DNA from 4 places in the Rouxiella sp. T17 genome. Region 4 is predicted to be linked to each of the others. Evidence: predicted binding sites of a transcription regulator. Region 4 holds the regulator's gene; each other region holds the start of a gene.

Region 1 (4,007 bases), on a different contig from region 4:
AGAAAGCAGAATAATAAGTCACTTTGCAATAATTTAGTGGGATAAAATTAGCTGGCTATTTATTAACATAACCTTTTGGCAAAATCCAATAACGAAATATGAATTATTTATAACATTGCTAAAAACAGACACCGATTGAGAGGCGGAGAAACATCTTGAAAGGGAAAGCATAATCAGTCATTTCACTGCATGATTATTCATTTGCTATAAATTGGGTGTTTATTGAGCGGTTACAACGATTTGTCTTGTCGAAGCGGGGTAAAGTCCGACATTATCGCGGCATAGCGAAATAGATTTTACTGATGCTAGCGCGCCTCTATCATAATTTTCTAATTATGAGGCAATTTCACTAGCCGCGATGGGGCAGGCTCGTTAACCTGCTTCTGTTTCACGGCAGCATACATTAATAAAGAGAGAAATTATGAGCAAAGCTGATATCCGCATGGCGATTGCCGGTTCCGGCGGGCGCATGGGCCGCCAGCTAATTCAGGCCGTTCAGCAGGCCGATGGCGTAGTGTTAGGCGCGGCACTTGAGCGCAAAGGATCTTCACTGGTCGGCACCGACGCCGGTGAACTGGCCGGCGTAGGCGTGCTGAACGTTAAAGTCAGCGACGACCTGCAAACGGTGGCCAATGATTTCGATATTCTGATCGACTTCACTCGCCCTGAAGGCACGCTGGAACATTTGGATTTCTGCCTCAATAATGCAAAAGGCATTATTATCGGCACTACAGGCTTCGATGATGCAGGTAAAGCCGCCATTCAACAGGCAGCGACCCAAATTCCGGTGGTTTTCTCGGCCAACTTTAGCGTCGGCGTGAATGTCGTGCTCAAGCTGTTGGAAAAAGCCGCTAAAGTCATGGGCGATTACACTGACATTGAAATCGTTGAAGCGCACCACCGTCATAAAGTCGATGCGCCATCCGGCACGGCATTGGCGATGGGCGAAGCAATCGCGGGCGCGTTAGGTCGCGACCTCAAAGACTGCGCCGTCTACGCGCGCGAAGGCCACACTGGCGAACGCGACCCGATGAGCATTGGTTTTGCCACGATTCGCGCAGGCGATATTGTGGGCGAACACACCGCGATGTTTGCAGATATCGGCGAGCGCGTCGAGATTACTCACAAGGCTTCCAGCCGCATGACCTTCGCCAATGGCGCGGTTCGTGCCGGAAAGTGGGTGTCAGCCAAGAAAAACGGCCTCTTTGATATGAAAGACGTGCTTGGCCTAGAAGATTTATAATATTTATCGACAACTGTGATGTGGTTGTTTTAATCATAACGCTTTGATAAAAGGGCAATTATTTTATTGCCCTTCTTTTTATTTATCTTTTATCGATCAAATAGAGGTTTTACGTCTGTTTTTAGTTTTAAGCGCTATTTTACCCAGTTTGGTGGCTAGGTTTTACCGTATTGGCTATTTTGTGTTCGGTCAATTTCCTCTGCTTCAAGCAAAGTTAACGAAATAAGCATTTTTTCAGACAATCCCCTTCGCAAACGTTTACTATGCCCACTTATCCTATCCTTTTATCGCTATTAATGGCTCATTTCGTTGAGTTCAGCAAAAAACCGTAAAATAATGGCGCTTTTGGTAGACAAATTCAGCGCTCATCATTAGAATGCGCGCAATTTGCCAAAAATTGGCTTTGAGCCAGAAAAAATAACCGCTCTGAGTGCAATTTTTGCATTGATTAGGTCACAGGATCTGAATTAATATGCAAATATAATGATTGATTATTCTTGGAGGATGCTTTGATAAAGTCAGCGCTATTGGTTCTGGAAGACGGAACCCAATTCCACGGTCGTGCCATCGGGGCAGAAGGAACGGCAGTGGGGGAAGTGGTCTTCAATACGTCGATGACCGGTTATCAAGAAATCCTCACTGATCCCTCCTATTCCCGTCAGATAGTCACCCTTACTTATCCTCATATCGGCAATGTCGGCACCAACGCCGCTGATGAAGAATCCTCTGCAGTACACGCCCAAGGCCTGGTTATCCGCGATCTCCCTCTTATTGCCAGCAACTACCGTAATGAAGAGAATCTGTCTGATTACCTGAAACGCCTGAACATTGTCGGCATTGCAGATATCGACACGCGTAAGCTGACTCGCCTGCTGAACGAAAAGGGCGCGCAGAACGGCTGTATTATTGCCGGTGACTCTGTCGACGCGGCGCTGGCGCTGGAGAAAGCCAAAGCTTTCCCGGGCCTGAAAGGGATGGATTTAGCGAAAGAAGTCTCTACGCAGGAATCTTACAGCTGGCAACAGGGCAGCTGGACGCTGGAAGGCGACCTGCCTGAAGCTAAAAAAGCGGAAGAACTGCCTTTCCACGTGGTGGCGTACGATTACGGCGTGAAGCGTAATATCCTGCGCATGCTGGTGGATCGCGGTTGTCGCCTGACAGTTGTACCGGCAAAAACCTCTGCCGAAGAGGTGTTAAAGCTCAATCCGGACGGCATTTTCCTGTCCAACGGCCCGGGCGACCCTGAGCCGTGCGATTACGCGATTGACGCGATTAAAACCTTCCTGACCACCGAGATCCCGATTTTCGGTATCTGTCTGGGTCACCAGCTGCTGGCGTTGGCCTGCGGGGCGAAAACGTCCAAGATGAAGTTTGGTCACCACGGCGGCAACCATCCGGTTAAAAATCTCGATAACAATACCGTGATGATCACCGCGCAGAACCACGGTTTTGCGGTAGACGAAGCGACGCTGCCCGCCACGTTACGCACGACTCACAAATCTCTGTTCGACGGTACGTTGCAAGGTTTGCATCACACCACCAAGCCGGCCTTCTGCTTCCAGGGTCACCCTGAAGCCAGCCCAGGCCCGCACGATGCAGCCCCTCTGTTCGATCACTTCATTGAACTGATCGAAGCTTACCGTAACAGCGCGAAATAATTAACAGGAGCAGATAATGCCAAAACGTACAGACATAAAAAGCATTCTGATTCTGGGCGCAGGTCCGATCGTTATCGGACAGGCCTGTGAGTTTGACTACTCGGGTGCCCAGGCGTGTAAAGCGCTGCGCGAAGAAGGTTATCGCGTCATTCTGGTGAACTCCAACCCGGCGACTATCATGACCGACCCGGAAATGGCCGATGCGACTTACATCGAGCCGATCCACTGGGAAGTCGTGCGCAAGATCATCGAAAAAGAGCGTCCAGACGCCGTGCTGCCAACCATGGGCGGCCAGACTGCACTGAACTGTGCGCTGGAGCTTGAGCGTCAGGGCGTGCTTGCCGAATTCGGCGTGACCATGATTGGCGCCACCGCCGATGCCATCGACAAGGCAGAAGACCGCCGTCGTTTTGACATCGCGATGAAGAAAATCGGTTTGGGCACCGCGCGTTCCGGTATCGCACACAATATGGAAGAAGCGCTGGCTATCGCGGCTGACGTCGGCTTCCCGTGCATCATCCGTCCTTCCTTTACCATGGGCGGAACGGGCGGCGGTATCGCCTACAACCACGAAGAGTTCGAAGAGATCTGTACTCGCGGTCTGGACCTCTCGCCAACCAAAGAGCTGCTGATTGACGAGTCGCTGATCGGTTGGAAAGAGTACGAGATGGAAGTGGTGCGTGATAAAAACGACAACTGCATCATCGTCTGTTCTATCGAAAACTTCGACGCTATGGGCATTCACACCGGTGACTCCATCACGGTTGCACCTGCCCAGACGCTGACCGACAAAGAGTATCAAATCATGCGTAACGCCTCGTTGGCGGTGCTGCGTGAGATTGGCGTAGAGACGGGCGGTTCCAACGTTCAGTTCTCCGTTAACCCGAAAGATGGCCGTCTGATCGTTATCGAGATGAACCCGCGCGTGTCGCGTTCTTCTGCGCTGGCGTCAAAAGCGACCGGTTTCCCGATTGCCAAAGTCGCGGCCAAGCTGGCGGTGGGTTACACCCTCGACGAGCTGATGAACGACATCACCGGTGGCAAAACGCCAGCGTCGTTTGAACCGTCTATCGACTACGTTGTGACTAAAATCCCTCGTTTCAACT
Region 2 (4,007 bases), on a different contig from region 4:
CGTTCAGCGCCAAAACGCTGATGCCTTTGCTCGCCAGCGTATCGGCGATTTCCTGACAGTCGCGCTTGGTATTGCAGAACACCACGCAGGAGGTCGGCTGATGCTGATAAAGCACGGCGGCCAGCAGCGACAAACGGCTGTGGCGATCGGCTTCGATAAAGATTTGTTCGATGTCGGCGACATCTTCTTCGCCTTCGATTTCAACGTTTAACGGCTGACGCTGGAACTTGTTGCTAATGCGATCAATGCCTTGCGGATAGGTCGCGGAAAACAGCAGCGTCTGGCGCGACGGCGGCGTGTAGCTCACCACGTCTTCGATATCTTCGCTAAAGCCCATGTCCAGCATGCGATCGGCTTCGTCGAGCACCAGCACTTTCAGGCTATCAAGCTTCAGCGTGCCCTTGCGCAGGTGTTCCTGAATACGACCCGGCGTGCCGACCACGATGTGCGGCTGACGCACCAGCGAGTCGAGCTGTGGCGAAATAGGTTGGCCGCCGCACAGGGTCAAAATCTTGATGTTTTGGGTGAAGCGCGCCAGACGACGCAGCTCTTTACTGACCTGATCCGCCAGTTCGCGCGTCGGACACAGCACCAGCGCCTGGCAAACAAACTCGCTCACGGCGATTTTATCGAGGAGGCCGATACCAAAGGCAGCCGTTTTGCCGCTGCCGGTTTTAGCCTTGGCGCGGACGTCTTGCCCAAGCAGGATAGCAGGCAGCGCGGCTTCCTGAATCGGCGTCATTTGGGCGTAACCCAGCTCTTCGAGGTTGGCAAGTTGTTCAGATGGCAAAGTCAGGGTAGAAAAAGAATGCGTGCTCAAGGCGATAACTCTTATGTAAGGCGAATAAAACGAAGCGGCGCAAGACTCTCGGCGCCATGTAATAAACAGAATAATAACAGAGAAGGCAAAATAACGCCTTAGCGCTGTTTATTGAGGGGAGAAAAAAATGGAGCGGCACAAAAAAACCCGCAGCGTGGCGGGTTTTAGGAAAACGTGATCAACTTTATGAGTTCTGACTTAATAAGCCAGAAAACTGATTACAGCGCGATGACGTTGGCAGCAGACGGGCCGCGTGGGCTGTCCTGGATGGTGAACTCAACGTTCTGACCTTCAGCCAGAGTTTTGAAGCCATCGCTGTTGATTGCAGAAAAATGTACGAAAACGTCTTTAGAACCATCAGCAGGCGTGATGAAACCGAAGCCTTTGCTTTCGTTGAACCATTTTACCTGACCAGTTAACTTGCTCATTATCTATCCTTAACTCTTCATTACTAGAAAACATACTATAAAAATAAAAACACTCGGCTTAATCGCGAATGCCCGGCTATTAACGCACATTCGGCGGCGGCGCGCAAATCCGGGCCTCGCCGCGCAAACGTTTTCGTAGCCGGTAATTTTCCTATATAATGCCGCCAATTGTTTTCAGGGCGCCTGCATAATCACGCTTTAGCGTAAGAATTATGCCGCCGACAGGCTTTTTAAACCTTTACTATCCACCTCAGCTTCACTGACAAAGAACCAGGTATCCCGCTATGTTAACTCTTGGAACTGCACTGCGTACCGACGCAACCCGCGTCATGTTATTAGGCTCCGGCGAACTGGGCAAAGAAGTGGCGATTGAGTGCCAACGTCTGGGTCTGGAAGTGATCGCCGTCGATCGCTATGCCGATGCGCCCGCGATGCAGGTTGCCCATCGCAGCCACGTGATCAACATGCTCGATGGCGACGCGCTCAAGCAGCTTATCGAAAGCGAACGCCCTGACTTTATCGTGCCCGAAATCGAAGCGATCGCCACCAGCATGCTGGTCGAGCTGGAAAAACAGGGTCACAACGTGGTGCCTTGCGCCGAAGCGACCCGTCTGACCATGAACCGCGAAGGCATTCGTCGTTTGGCCGCTGAAACCCTGAGCCTGCCGACTTCTACCTATCGTTTTGCCGACGACGAAGCCAACTTCAAGCTGGCGGTGCAGGAAATTGGTTATCCGTGCATTATCAAGCCGGTAATGAGTTCTTCAGGTAAAGGTCAGAGCCTGATCCGTAGCGAAGAGACGCTGCAAGCCGCGTGGGATTATGCGCAGCTCGGCGGTCGTGCGGGCGGCGGTCGCGTGATTGTTGAAGGCTTGGTTAAGTTTGATTTCGAAATAACTTTGCTGACCATCAGCGCAATCGACGGGATTCATTTCTGCGCGCCAATCGGCCATCGTCAGGAAGATGGCGACTATCGTGAATCGTGGCAGCCACAGCAGATGAGCATTCTGGCGTTGAGCCGTGCGAAAGAGATCGCCAGCAAAGTGGTTGAAGCACTGGGCGGCCACGGCTTATTTGGCGTGGAGCTGTTTGTTTGCGGTGACGACGTAGTATTCAGCGAAGTTTCTCCGCGCCCGCACGATACCGGCATGGTGACCTTGATTTCTCAGGATTTATCAGAGTTTGCGCTGCACGTCCGTGCGTTTTTGGGTCTGCCAATCGGCACTATTCGCCAGTTTGGCCCGTCTGCGTCTGCCGTTATTCTGCCGGAACTGACCAGCAATAATGTCAGCTTTAGCGGCCTCGAGCACGCGCTGGTGGGTTCAAATCAGGTGCGTTTGTTTGGTAAGCCTGAAATCAGCGGCAAGCGTCGTTTAGGCGTCGCGCTGTCAATCGGCGAGACTGTCGAGCAGGCCGTTGAAACGGCAATCAAAGCGGCAGCGGCCATCGTGGTGAAAGGTTAAATTTTTTATTCGCTGAATACTGTTTAATCGCTAAATACTGTTTTATTCGCCAACTTTTTCACTAAATAATGCTTAAGCCGTTGCGCGTTTTAAATCGCCCAACGGCTTTTTTAATGACCAAATTTTGATGATGGAAAAGTTATTCGTCGTCTTCATCATCAAAGATAACCGTCACGCGGTCACCCTTGTGGGTTTCACGAATTTCTGCGGCAACGGTCGCGATCGCCTGACCGCTGCTCATGCCTTCCTGCATCAATTCATGAATGCGATCGGCGGCCTCTTGCTGCTCTTTATGTGAAAGTGAAGGCATTCCGGTGAGCATAAGATTGTTCCTGTCTGTGATGGTCTGTCTGAGAGTTCATGTTTCTGACGTAGCCGAGCATTATACCCCTCTTTCTGCCGATGACCTACCCAGATAAATTTATGCTAGGATCGACCCTTCAGAGAAACCCTGTTTTCACTTATACGCCAGGTCAGGCCAGGAATTTATTCGCATCATGCCAGCCGCTCAAATGCCCGAATTTCATTCATTACCTTATCACTCCGACGCCCTGCTGACGCGCTTTGCGCCGTTGGCCGCCCAGCCCTGGGCGATGCTGCTGCATTCGGGATCGGCCCAGCATGCGCATAATCGATTCGATATTCTGGTCGCCGAGCCGCGCATTACGCTAACCACGCGCGGAGATGAAACTGAAATATGGCGGCAGACTGGCGAAAGTGAAATTCTCGGCGGCGATGCTTTTCATTTATTACAGCGCGAGTTGGAAAACAGCGGCCTGCACGCCGCCGCTAATTCAGCGTTGCCGTTTCAGGGCGGCGCGCTTGGCCTGTTCGGCTATGATTTGGGTCGAACGCTGGAAAAAATCACGCCGATAGCCGATCGCGACATTACGCTGCCGGATATGGCGATGGGCATTTACGACTGGGCGCTGATTGCCGATCATCACCTTAAGCGGCTCACGCTGGTGGCGCACGGCGACATTGATGCCCGCCTCGCGTGGCTAAATGCGCACTCGCAGCCGGAGGCGCAGCCCCCTTTCACGCTACAATCCGGCTGGCGCGCCAACATGAGTCGTGAAACCTATGGCGAAAAATTCAGGCAGGTGCAGGAATATTTGCGCAGCGGCGACTGTTATCAAATCAATTTGGCCCAGCGTTTTGATGCCGATTATCAGGGTGATGAATGGGATGCGTTTCTGCGTTTGAATCAAACCAACCGCGCGCCCTTCTCCGCCTTTATTCGCCTGCCAGAAAACGCGGTGCTAAGCCTTTCGCCCGAGCGTTTTATCTGGCTTG
Region 3 (4,007 bases), on a different contig from region 4:
GATCAGGCACAGTTTGTTGAGATTGAGCACGCAAAACGCGTAATCCATTGCCAGCGCGGCGGCTTCGCTCGCGTATCCCTGACCTTGATAAGCAGGATCGATGATTATCTGAAACTCGGCGCGACGGTGAATGTGGTTAATTTCAACCAGCTCAACCAGACCCACGCGATTGTGATCGGCTTCGGTGATAAAACGCCGCTCGCTTTGGTCATGAATGTGTTTGCCGTAAAGATCCTCAAGCTCGACGAAGGCTTCATAAGGTTCTTCAAACCAGTAACGCATAACGTTGGCGTTATTATTGAGGCGATGGACAAACATCAGGTCGTCTTTTTCCAATGGACGTAGCCTGATGCGAAGTGAACTGAACATGATGCTTCCTTAATGTTCTATAACTCTTTGATAAGAATGCGCTAAAAAACGCCATAAAAAAACCGGCGCGCGGCCGGTTTTAGGAGGATGAACGAAACAGGCGCGCGTTATTCTGCGGCGTGACCCTGAGCGGGAACGACCTGTCCGTCAAGCATGACCTTGCCATCCAGCAATGTTAAACGCCCGTCAACAAACCAACTGACAACCAGCGGATAAATATCATGCTCCTGATGCTGCACGCGTTCATGTAAATCGTCCGCGCTGTCATCTTCGAATACCGGCACCTTGGCCTGCAAAATGACCGGACCCCCATCAAGCTCCTGAGTGACAAAATGCACGGAAGTGCCGTGTTCGGCATCCTGATTGTCGATGGCTTTCTGATGAGTGTGCAATCCGGGATATTTTGGCAGCAGGGAAGGGTGGATATTGATCATTCGGCCTGCGTATCGCGCAACGAATTCGTCGCTGAGAATGCGCATATAACCGGCGAGAACCACTAGATCGGGCTGGTAAGCATCGATTTCATCGGCAAGGGCGGCGTCAAATGCCACGCGATCGGCATAGGATTTCGGGTCAAGCGCGTGAGCGGGAATGCCCGCAGACTGCGCGCGTTCAAGACCGTAGGCCGACGCTTTATTACTGAAAACGGCAGAGAGAGTCGCATTGATACGTCCCTGCTCACAAGCATCGATAATCGCCTGCAAGTTGCTTCCCGCACCAGAAACTAAAACCACAATCCTTTTCATTTTACCTTCGCTCTTGACGCTAAACTACAACGCCAATACGTGATGTAGAGGCGTTGTAGAGCACAACATTACTTGATGATGACGCGTTCTTCGGAATCGGAGGCTTTGATGCTACCGATAACCCAGGCTTGCTCGCCGTTGTCGTTGAGCAGGGTAATAGCCTGATCCGCCAGTTCTGCAGGCAGGGCAATCAGCATGCCCACGCCGCAGTTGAACGTGCGGTACATTTCGTGGCTGCTCACGTTGCCGTTCTGCTGCAACCAACCGAACACGTCAGGCCATTTCCAGCTTGATTCGTCGATGATTGCCTGGGTGTTGTCCGGCAGTACGCGCGGAATGTTTTCCCAGAAGCCGCCGCCGGTCAGGTGGCAGATAGCGTGAACGTCTACGTTTTCAATCAGTTTAAGGATTGATTTTACGTAGATTTTGGTTGGCTCGAGCAGGTGATCGGCCAGCGGTTTGCCTGCCAGATCGGTCGTCAGCGGGTCGGCCTTGCTGACTTCAAGAATTTTGCGAACCAGAGAGTAGCCGTTTGAGTGCGGGCCACTTGACGCCAGCGCGACCAGAACGTCGCCGTCCTGTACTTTGCTGCCATCAATGATTTCTGATTTCTCTACTACGCCGACGCAGAAACCTGCCACGTCGTAGTCATCGCCGTGGTACATGCCCGGCATTTCTGCGGTTTCACCACCGACCAGTGCACAGCCAGACTGCTTGCAGCCTTCAGCGATACCGGTGATGACGCTGGCTGCGGTGTCCACATCCAGTTTGCCCGTCGCGTAATAATCGAGGAAGAACAGCGGCTCAGCGCCCTGTACTACCAGATCGTTGACACACATGGCGACCAAATCGATACCAATGGTATCGTGGCGTTTTAAATCCATTGCCAGACGCAGCTTGGTGCCAACGCCGTCGGTTCCCGAAACCAGCACGGGTTCACGATATTTTTGCGGCAGCGCGCACAGGGCACCAAAACCACCCAGTCCGCCCATGACTTCTGGACGACGAGTCTGTTTTACTACACCTTTGATGCGGTCTACCAATGCGTTACCTGCATCGATGTCCACACCTGCGTCTTTATAGCTGAGAGAGGTCTTATCGGTCACTGCGGAATCCCCACGACGTATGCGTTTTGTGGCTACTGTTGAAAACTGGAAGCTTGAAGCGCGCTAATTCTAACAGCGCAGGCAAACGTTTGCGAGAGGTCTCGTTATGTTTCTCTATCTATACTCAAATTACCCTGATGTCAGCCGTTCGCGACAGGAAGTGCGAATCCATTGATCCGTATCAGGCTAATGGCGCTAGCGTTGCTTATAAAAGAGGTTATAATCACGCGATTTTTTTGGTCGGTAGCCTTTGGAGAAAGAAAAAATGAAGATCGTTGAAGTGAAACACCCGCTGGTAAAACACAAGTTGGGACTGATGCGTGAAAACGATATCAGCACTAAACGCTTTCGCGAACTCGCTTCCGAGGTAGGCAGTTTACTGACTTACGAAGCCACCGCAGACCTTGAGACCGAAACGGTCACCATCGAAGGTTGGAACGGTCCGGTTGAAGTCGATCAGATTAAAGGCAAGAAAATTACCGTGGTGCCTATTTTGCGTGCCGGTCTGGGCATGATGGAAGGCGTGCTGGAGCACGTGCCGAGCGCGCGTATCAGCGTGGTGGGCGTTTACCGTGATGAAGAAACTCTGCAACCGGTGCCTTACTTCCAGAAGCTGGCCTCTAATATAGAAGAGCGCATGGCGCTGGTGGTTGACCCGATGCTGGCGACCGGCGGCTCAATGATTGCCACCATCGACCTGCTGAAAAAAGCGGGCTGCCAGAGCATTAAGGTGCTGGTGCTGGTTGCCGCGCCGGAAGGCCTTGCCGCGCTAGAAGCCGCGCACCCTGATATCGAGTTGTACACCGCCTCTGTCGATCAGGGATTAAATGACAAGGGGTACATTATTCCTGGTCTCGGCGATGCCGGTGATAAAATATTTGGTACTAAATAAACAGTAAGCAGCCGGCTCTCATGAGTCGGCTTTTTTTTACTCGTCAAACTTCGAGCCGACTCCGGTCGAATTAATTAAAGAATTACAGACTCACTATTTTCCAGAGGATCAGTCGATGACCCGTCGTGTTATTGGGGTGAGCGAGCGCCCGCCGCTCTTGCAAACCATTCCCCTCAGTTTCCAGCATCTGTTTGCCATGTTCGGCGCAACGGTGCTGGTGCCTATTCTGTTTAAAATCAATCCGGCGACGGTGCTGCTGTTCAACGGCATCGGCACCTTGCTCTATCTGTTTGTCTGTAAAGGCAAGATTCCGGCTTATCTGGGTTCGAGCTTTGCCTTTATATCGCCGGTGCTGCTGCTGTTGCCGATGGGCTATGAGGCGGCGCTGGGCGGCTTTATCGTCTGCGGACTGCTGTTTTGTCTGGTGGCGTTGATTGTTAAAAAGGCCGGAATTGGCTGGATTAACGTGATGTTTCCGCCGGCGGCGATGGGCGCGATTGTCGCGGTTATCGGCCTTGAGCTGGCGGGCGTGGCGGCCAATATGGCGGGCCTGCTGCCTGCGGATGGTGTTGCAGCTGACAGCACGACCGTGACGATTTCAGTGGTGACGCTGGCCGTTACCGTGCTGGGTTCGGTGCTGTTCCGCGGTTTTCTGGCGATCATCCCGATTTTGATTGGCGTGCTGGTGGGTTACGCGCTGGCCTATTTCATGGGCGTGGTTGACGTTTCGGCCATCGAAAACGCCCACTGGTTTGCGCTTCCAACCTTTTATACGCCGCGCTTCGAGTGGGTCGCCATTCTGACCATTCTTCCGGCCGCACTGGTGGTCATTGCCGAGCACGTGGGCCATTTGGTGGTGACCGCGAATATCGTCAAGAAAGACCTTCTGCGCGA
Region 4 (4,007 bases):
TAATTGCGCCGGGCGAGGCATCAAGGCTTTCTTGCATATAACCGAAGGCCGGCAGATACATGTCGGTGGCCAAAAATCCGAGCATGCTCAGACCCGCCAAATAAAGTAAAAATCCAAATGAAGGTTTCATGATGTTCTCTTGTAATGCGTAAACGTAGCCAAAACTGTTGTAGGGACAGAATTTGGGAGTGAATGTGCTAAAAGCGAAAAGTTAAGAGCGCGCAGTTTATCTGCTTGGCGCGGCGGTTGTGAAACGCTAATATTTGCACCATCGATTCAAAAATTTTGAAAGCAGAGGGCGGCCTTTTCAGGCGTCGCGAGGAACCGGTTATGTGGTCAGAATATTCACTGGAAGTCGTCGACGCCGTCGCGCGGAACGGCAGCTTTACCGCGGCGGCTCAAGAGCTGAATCGCGTGCCCTCGGCGATCAGTTATCAGGTGCGCCAGCTTGAAGAATGGCTGGCGGTGCCGCTGTTCGAAAGGCGGCATCGCGACGTGGAATTAACCCCTTCAGGGCGGCTTTTCGTTGAAGAAGCGCGGGTGCTTATCAAAAAAATGCTCTCAACCCGGCGTCAGTGTCAGCAGATTGCCAACGGCTGGAGCGGACAGCTGCGCGTGGCGGTGGATCGCATCGTTAAACCGGCGCGCGTGCGCCAGCTGGTGGTGGATTTTTACCGCGCCTTTCCCGATACGGAGCTGCTCATTCAGGGCGAAGTTTTTAACGGCGTGTGGGACGCGCTGGCCGACGATCGCGCCGACGTGGCGATTGGCGCGACCAGCGCGGTGCCGGTGGGCGGGCGTTTTAGCTTCCGAGATATGGGCACCTTGCCGTGGCATTGTGTAGTCAGCGCCGAACATCCGTTGGCACAGCTTAAGCTGGCGCTTAACGATGACGCGCTTCGCCCTTATCCTGCGCTGTGTATTGAAGATACTTCAAGAAATCTGCCTAAGCGCGACACCTGGACACTCGATAACCAGCGCCGTTTAGTGGTGCCGGACTGGACCTGTGCCATCGATTGCCTGTGTGAAGGGCTGTGTGTCGGCATGCTGCCCGTTCACATGGTGGAAACGTGGATTGCAAAACAGCAGCTGGCGGTGCTCGATTTAGCCAGTGGTTTTCCGGAAAGCCCGTGTTGCCTGACGTGGGATCAGCGCAATCACTCTCCGGCACTGGATTGGCTGCTCAATTATTTGGGCGACAGCGAGACGTTAAATAAAGAGTGGTTGCGGTAGGCTGTTCCGTATAAAAAGGCTTTAAATAAAAAAAACGCCTACAAGGTAGGCGTTTAGGGGGTTAATCTGATAAATAACTTTTAACGACGATAGTCGATAAACGGACCATCGACCACAGAGCGTCTTTCTACCAGCTTCGGTTTCACTTCAATGGTCTGCTGAATCTCGCGTTTGCTGATGATTCTGTCGAGCAACATGGTGAAAGCCATTTCGCCCAGTCGCTCTTTCGGCTGGTGGACGGTGGTTAACGCCGGTGAGAAATAACGCGCGTTGCGCACGTTGTCATAGCCAATCACCGAAATGTCCTGTGGAACGCGCAGGCCCATTTCGTCGGCGGCGCAAATCGCGCCCATTGCCATAACGTCACCACCACAGAAAATCGCCGTCGGCCGCTGCTTCTGATTCAAGATCTTTTGCATCGCCTGATAACCGGACTCTGGCTCGAAATCGCCCTGAACGACCCATTCATCGCGCACGGCAATGTTGGCTTCGTTCATGGCTTTTAAAAATCCGCGATAACGACCGCCGCCGGTGTTGCGATTAAGCTGGCCCGGAATAGCGCCAATGTCGCGGTGACCGCGTTCGATCAAATAACGGCCCGCCAGATAACCGCCTTCAAAGGCGTTATCAATAATCGAGTCGGTAAAATCGTTTTTCGCCTCGCCCCAATCCATGACAACCATGGGAATCGAACGATACTCTTCGAGCATCGCCAGCAGCTCGGCAGGATATTCTGCGCACATGACCAGCAGGCCATCGACGCGTTTTTGCGCCAGCATCTGCAAATAGGCTTTTTGCTTTTCAAAATCATTGTGCGAGTTGCACAAAATCAGGGTGTAACCCTTGGCAAAGCAGCTATTTTCAACCGCTTCAATCACTTCGGCAAAGTAGGGCGCCTCGCTTGAGGTTGCCAGCAGGCCGATAGTCTTGGTGTTGTTAACCTTCAGGCTGCGCGCGACGGCACTCGGCGAATAGTGCAGATCTTTAATGGCAGCGCGGACAGCGGCTTTGGTTTCTTCGGCGACGAAACGGGTTTTATTGATGACGTGCGACACGGTTGTAGTCGAAACACCAGCGCGCTTAGCGACATCTTTGATCGTGGCCATGTAAAAATCACTCCTGAACTAACCCTTTTCAGCACGTTAGTTTTTTGTTAATCGTTTGCCTGCGTGCATTCCACTGCTCAAATCATTTTAGGCAGTCGAATCGTTGGGGAGTTTCAGGAAGGCCTGAAAGAAGCGTCGGACAGCTAAGACCGGGCACACAGCGTGGTAACCGCTAATTTTCTCTTATATCGTTATAAAGGGAAAGCCAAATTTGTGCTTTCCCTTTAACTTGATGCGCAAATTGGCCTATTTAAGAGTTTTGTTGCGCAATAAAACCAAAGCAGGCGGCGCTAAAAGTGAAAAGGGCGATTTCCTATTAAAGAAATCGCCCTTGTCTATTTTCTTTCTGCGCCCGCTTTAGCCATATTGCCTGTTAGGGCTGGAAGGCGATTCGGGGTAAACCATTCGTTAAATGCTATTCACAGGTGTTAAGCGAGAAATCATTATTTAACGAATCGTTTTTGGCGTCATCACTCGGCGAGCACCAACATAATGGTCTTGCCAGTAGTTATCGGCCAGATAACTGATTTTGATGTCTTCACCAGTACGTGGCGACTGAATAAATTTGCCGTTACCGACATAAACGCCTACGTGGTCCGCTGCGCCGCGCTTGGAAATACGGAAGAAGACTAAATCTCCGGATTCAAGCTCACCGCGAGCAATAGGGGCTGCGTCGCGTAAATGGTACATCTCGTTGGCGGTACGTGGCATCTTGATACGCATTAAATCTTTATACGCGTAATAGACCAGACCACTGCAATCGAAACCGGTATTTGGCGAGGTTCCGCCCCAGCGATAAGGTTTGCCGACCTGGTGCATCAGCTTGTTCATCGCGGTTTCTTTAGCGTGCAAATACTTTTTCTTGTGTGCGGCGCTCAAAGTCAGCGGGGCACAGGTATCGGCTTTGGCTTTATGCTTTCGATGTCGGCCATAGCTCTTTTTCGTTTCTGTCGCGCACAACACGTTAGTGGTGGAGGCAACAGAACGGGTAATAGAAGTTATCTCTTTCTTCGGCTTTTCGGCTTTGTTTCTTACCAGCTTGGTGCTGATAGGATGTTGATGAGCAATTTTGCTCTTCGCCTGCACGCGGGTTTTACTTTTGCCGTGTTCTTTCGCTTTAGTCTGCTCTTTAACGGGAACCGTTTTCGTCTTTTTACTGCTTCGGGCGACGACCTTTCGCTTTCGTCGCTCATCAGGTTTTGCCTGATTAATATGTTTTTCCGCCTGCTGCACGGAAACACGACTGCTTGGCGAAGCATGCGCCAAATTTAAAAAGAGCTGGGTAAACAGCAGCACAAAAAGCGTAAACATTAAACGCATGGCGTCGCTACCAATATTAGGCCGAAGTTAAACATCAAAAGATGTCCCAGTATTCCCCAAAAGCGGGAGACAAAACAGCACGAATTGCTTCGATTCTAATTCATATTGTGAGAAAAAGTTAATAACTTTTTTTTCGGCTGAAATATGAACTATGATGCTGCAAAATTAACCGAGATTCAGGGGCTTATACCGACGTTACCAAAAAGATCCCGTCAGGATCCTTTGGGTTAAAGTCACAGAATAAAAATGTTATTCTATTTGAATCTTTAGTTTTGCACTGTTTTGGCAATCAGGGATACTATCACCGACATTACCGTGATGCATTAACTTACGCGATAAAGACCCTGC

What was found. The regulator PurR, encoded in region 4, represses purine synthesis genes. The targets are predictions, from matches to a motif close to CANGCAAACGTTTGCNTG.
Region 1: carA (glutamine-hydrolyzing carbamoyl-phosphate synthase small subunit) is a predicted target of PurR. The motif match lies at 1,491-1,508, and genes of this name have one in related genera.
Region 2: purT (formate-dependent phosphoribosylglycinamide formyltransferase) is a predicted target of PurR. The motif match lies at 1,369-1,386, and genes of this name have one in related genera.
Region 3: purM (phosphoribosylformylglycinamidine cyclo-ligase) is a predicted target of PurR. The motif match lies at 2,300-2,317, and genes of this name have one in related genera.

Annotation. Positions count from the first base shown of each region.
Region 1 covers NZ_JAWUEA010000038.1:179,070-183,076, reverse strand. Annotated here, with positions in the region: gene dapB (4-hydroxy-tetrahydrodipicolinate reductase) at 422-1,243, shown strand; gene carA (glutamine-hydrolyzing carbamoyl-phosphate synthase small subunit) at 1,753-2,901, shown strand; gene carB (carbamoyl-phosphate synthase large subunit) at 2,918-4,007, shown strand, end outside.
Region 2 covers NZ_JAWUEA010000040.1:181,659-185,665, reverse strand. Annotated here, with positions in the region: gene dbpA (ATP-dependent RNA helicase DbpA) at 1-820, opposite strand, end outside; gene cspE (transcription antiterminator/RNA stability regulator CspE) at 1,039-1,248, opposite strand; gene purT (formate-dependent phosphoribosylglycinamide formyltransferase) at 1,533-2,711, shown strand; gene SC206_RS18635 (YoaH family protein) at 2,851-3,033, opposite strand; gene pabB (aminodeoxychorismate synthase component 1) at 3,209-4,007, shown strand, end outside.
Region 3 covers NZ_JAWUEA010000030.1:124,097-128,103, forward strand. Annotated here, with positions in the region: gene speG (spermidine N1-acetyltransferase) at 1-369, opposite strand, end outside; gene purN (phosphoribosylglycinamide formyltransferase) at 477-1,115, opposite strand; gene purM (phosphoribosylformylglycinamidine cyclo-ligase) at 1,184-2,221, opposite strand; gene upp (uracil phosphoribosyltransferase) at 2,487-3,113, shown strand; gene uraA (uracil permease) at 3,229-4,007, shown strand, end outside.
Region 4 covers NZ_JAWUEA010000041.1:5,595-9,601, forward strand. Annotated here, with positions in the region: gene punC (purine nucleoside transporter PunC) at 1-130, opposite strand, end outside; gene punR (DNA-binding transcriptional activator PunR) at 331-1,233, shown strand; gene purR (HTH-type transcriptional repressor PurR) at 1,314-2,339, opposite strand; gene SC206_RS19330 (C40 family peptidase) at 2,787-3,659, opposite strand.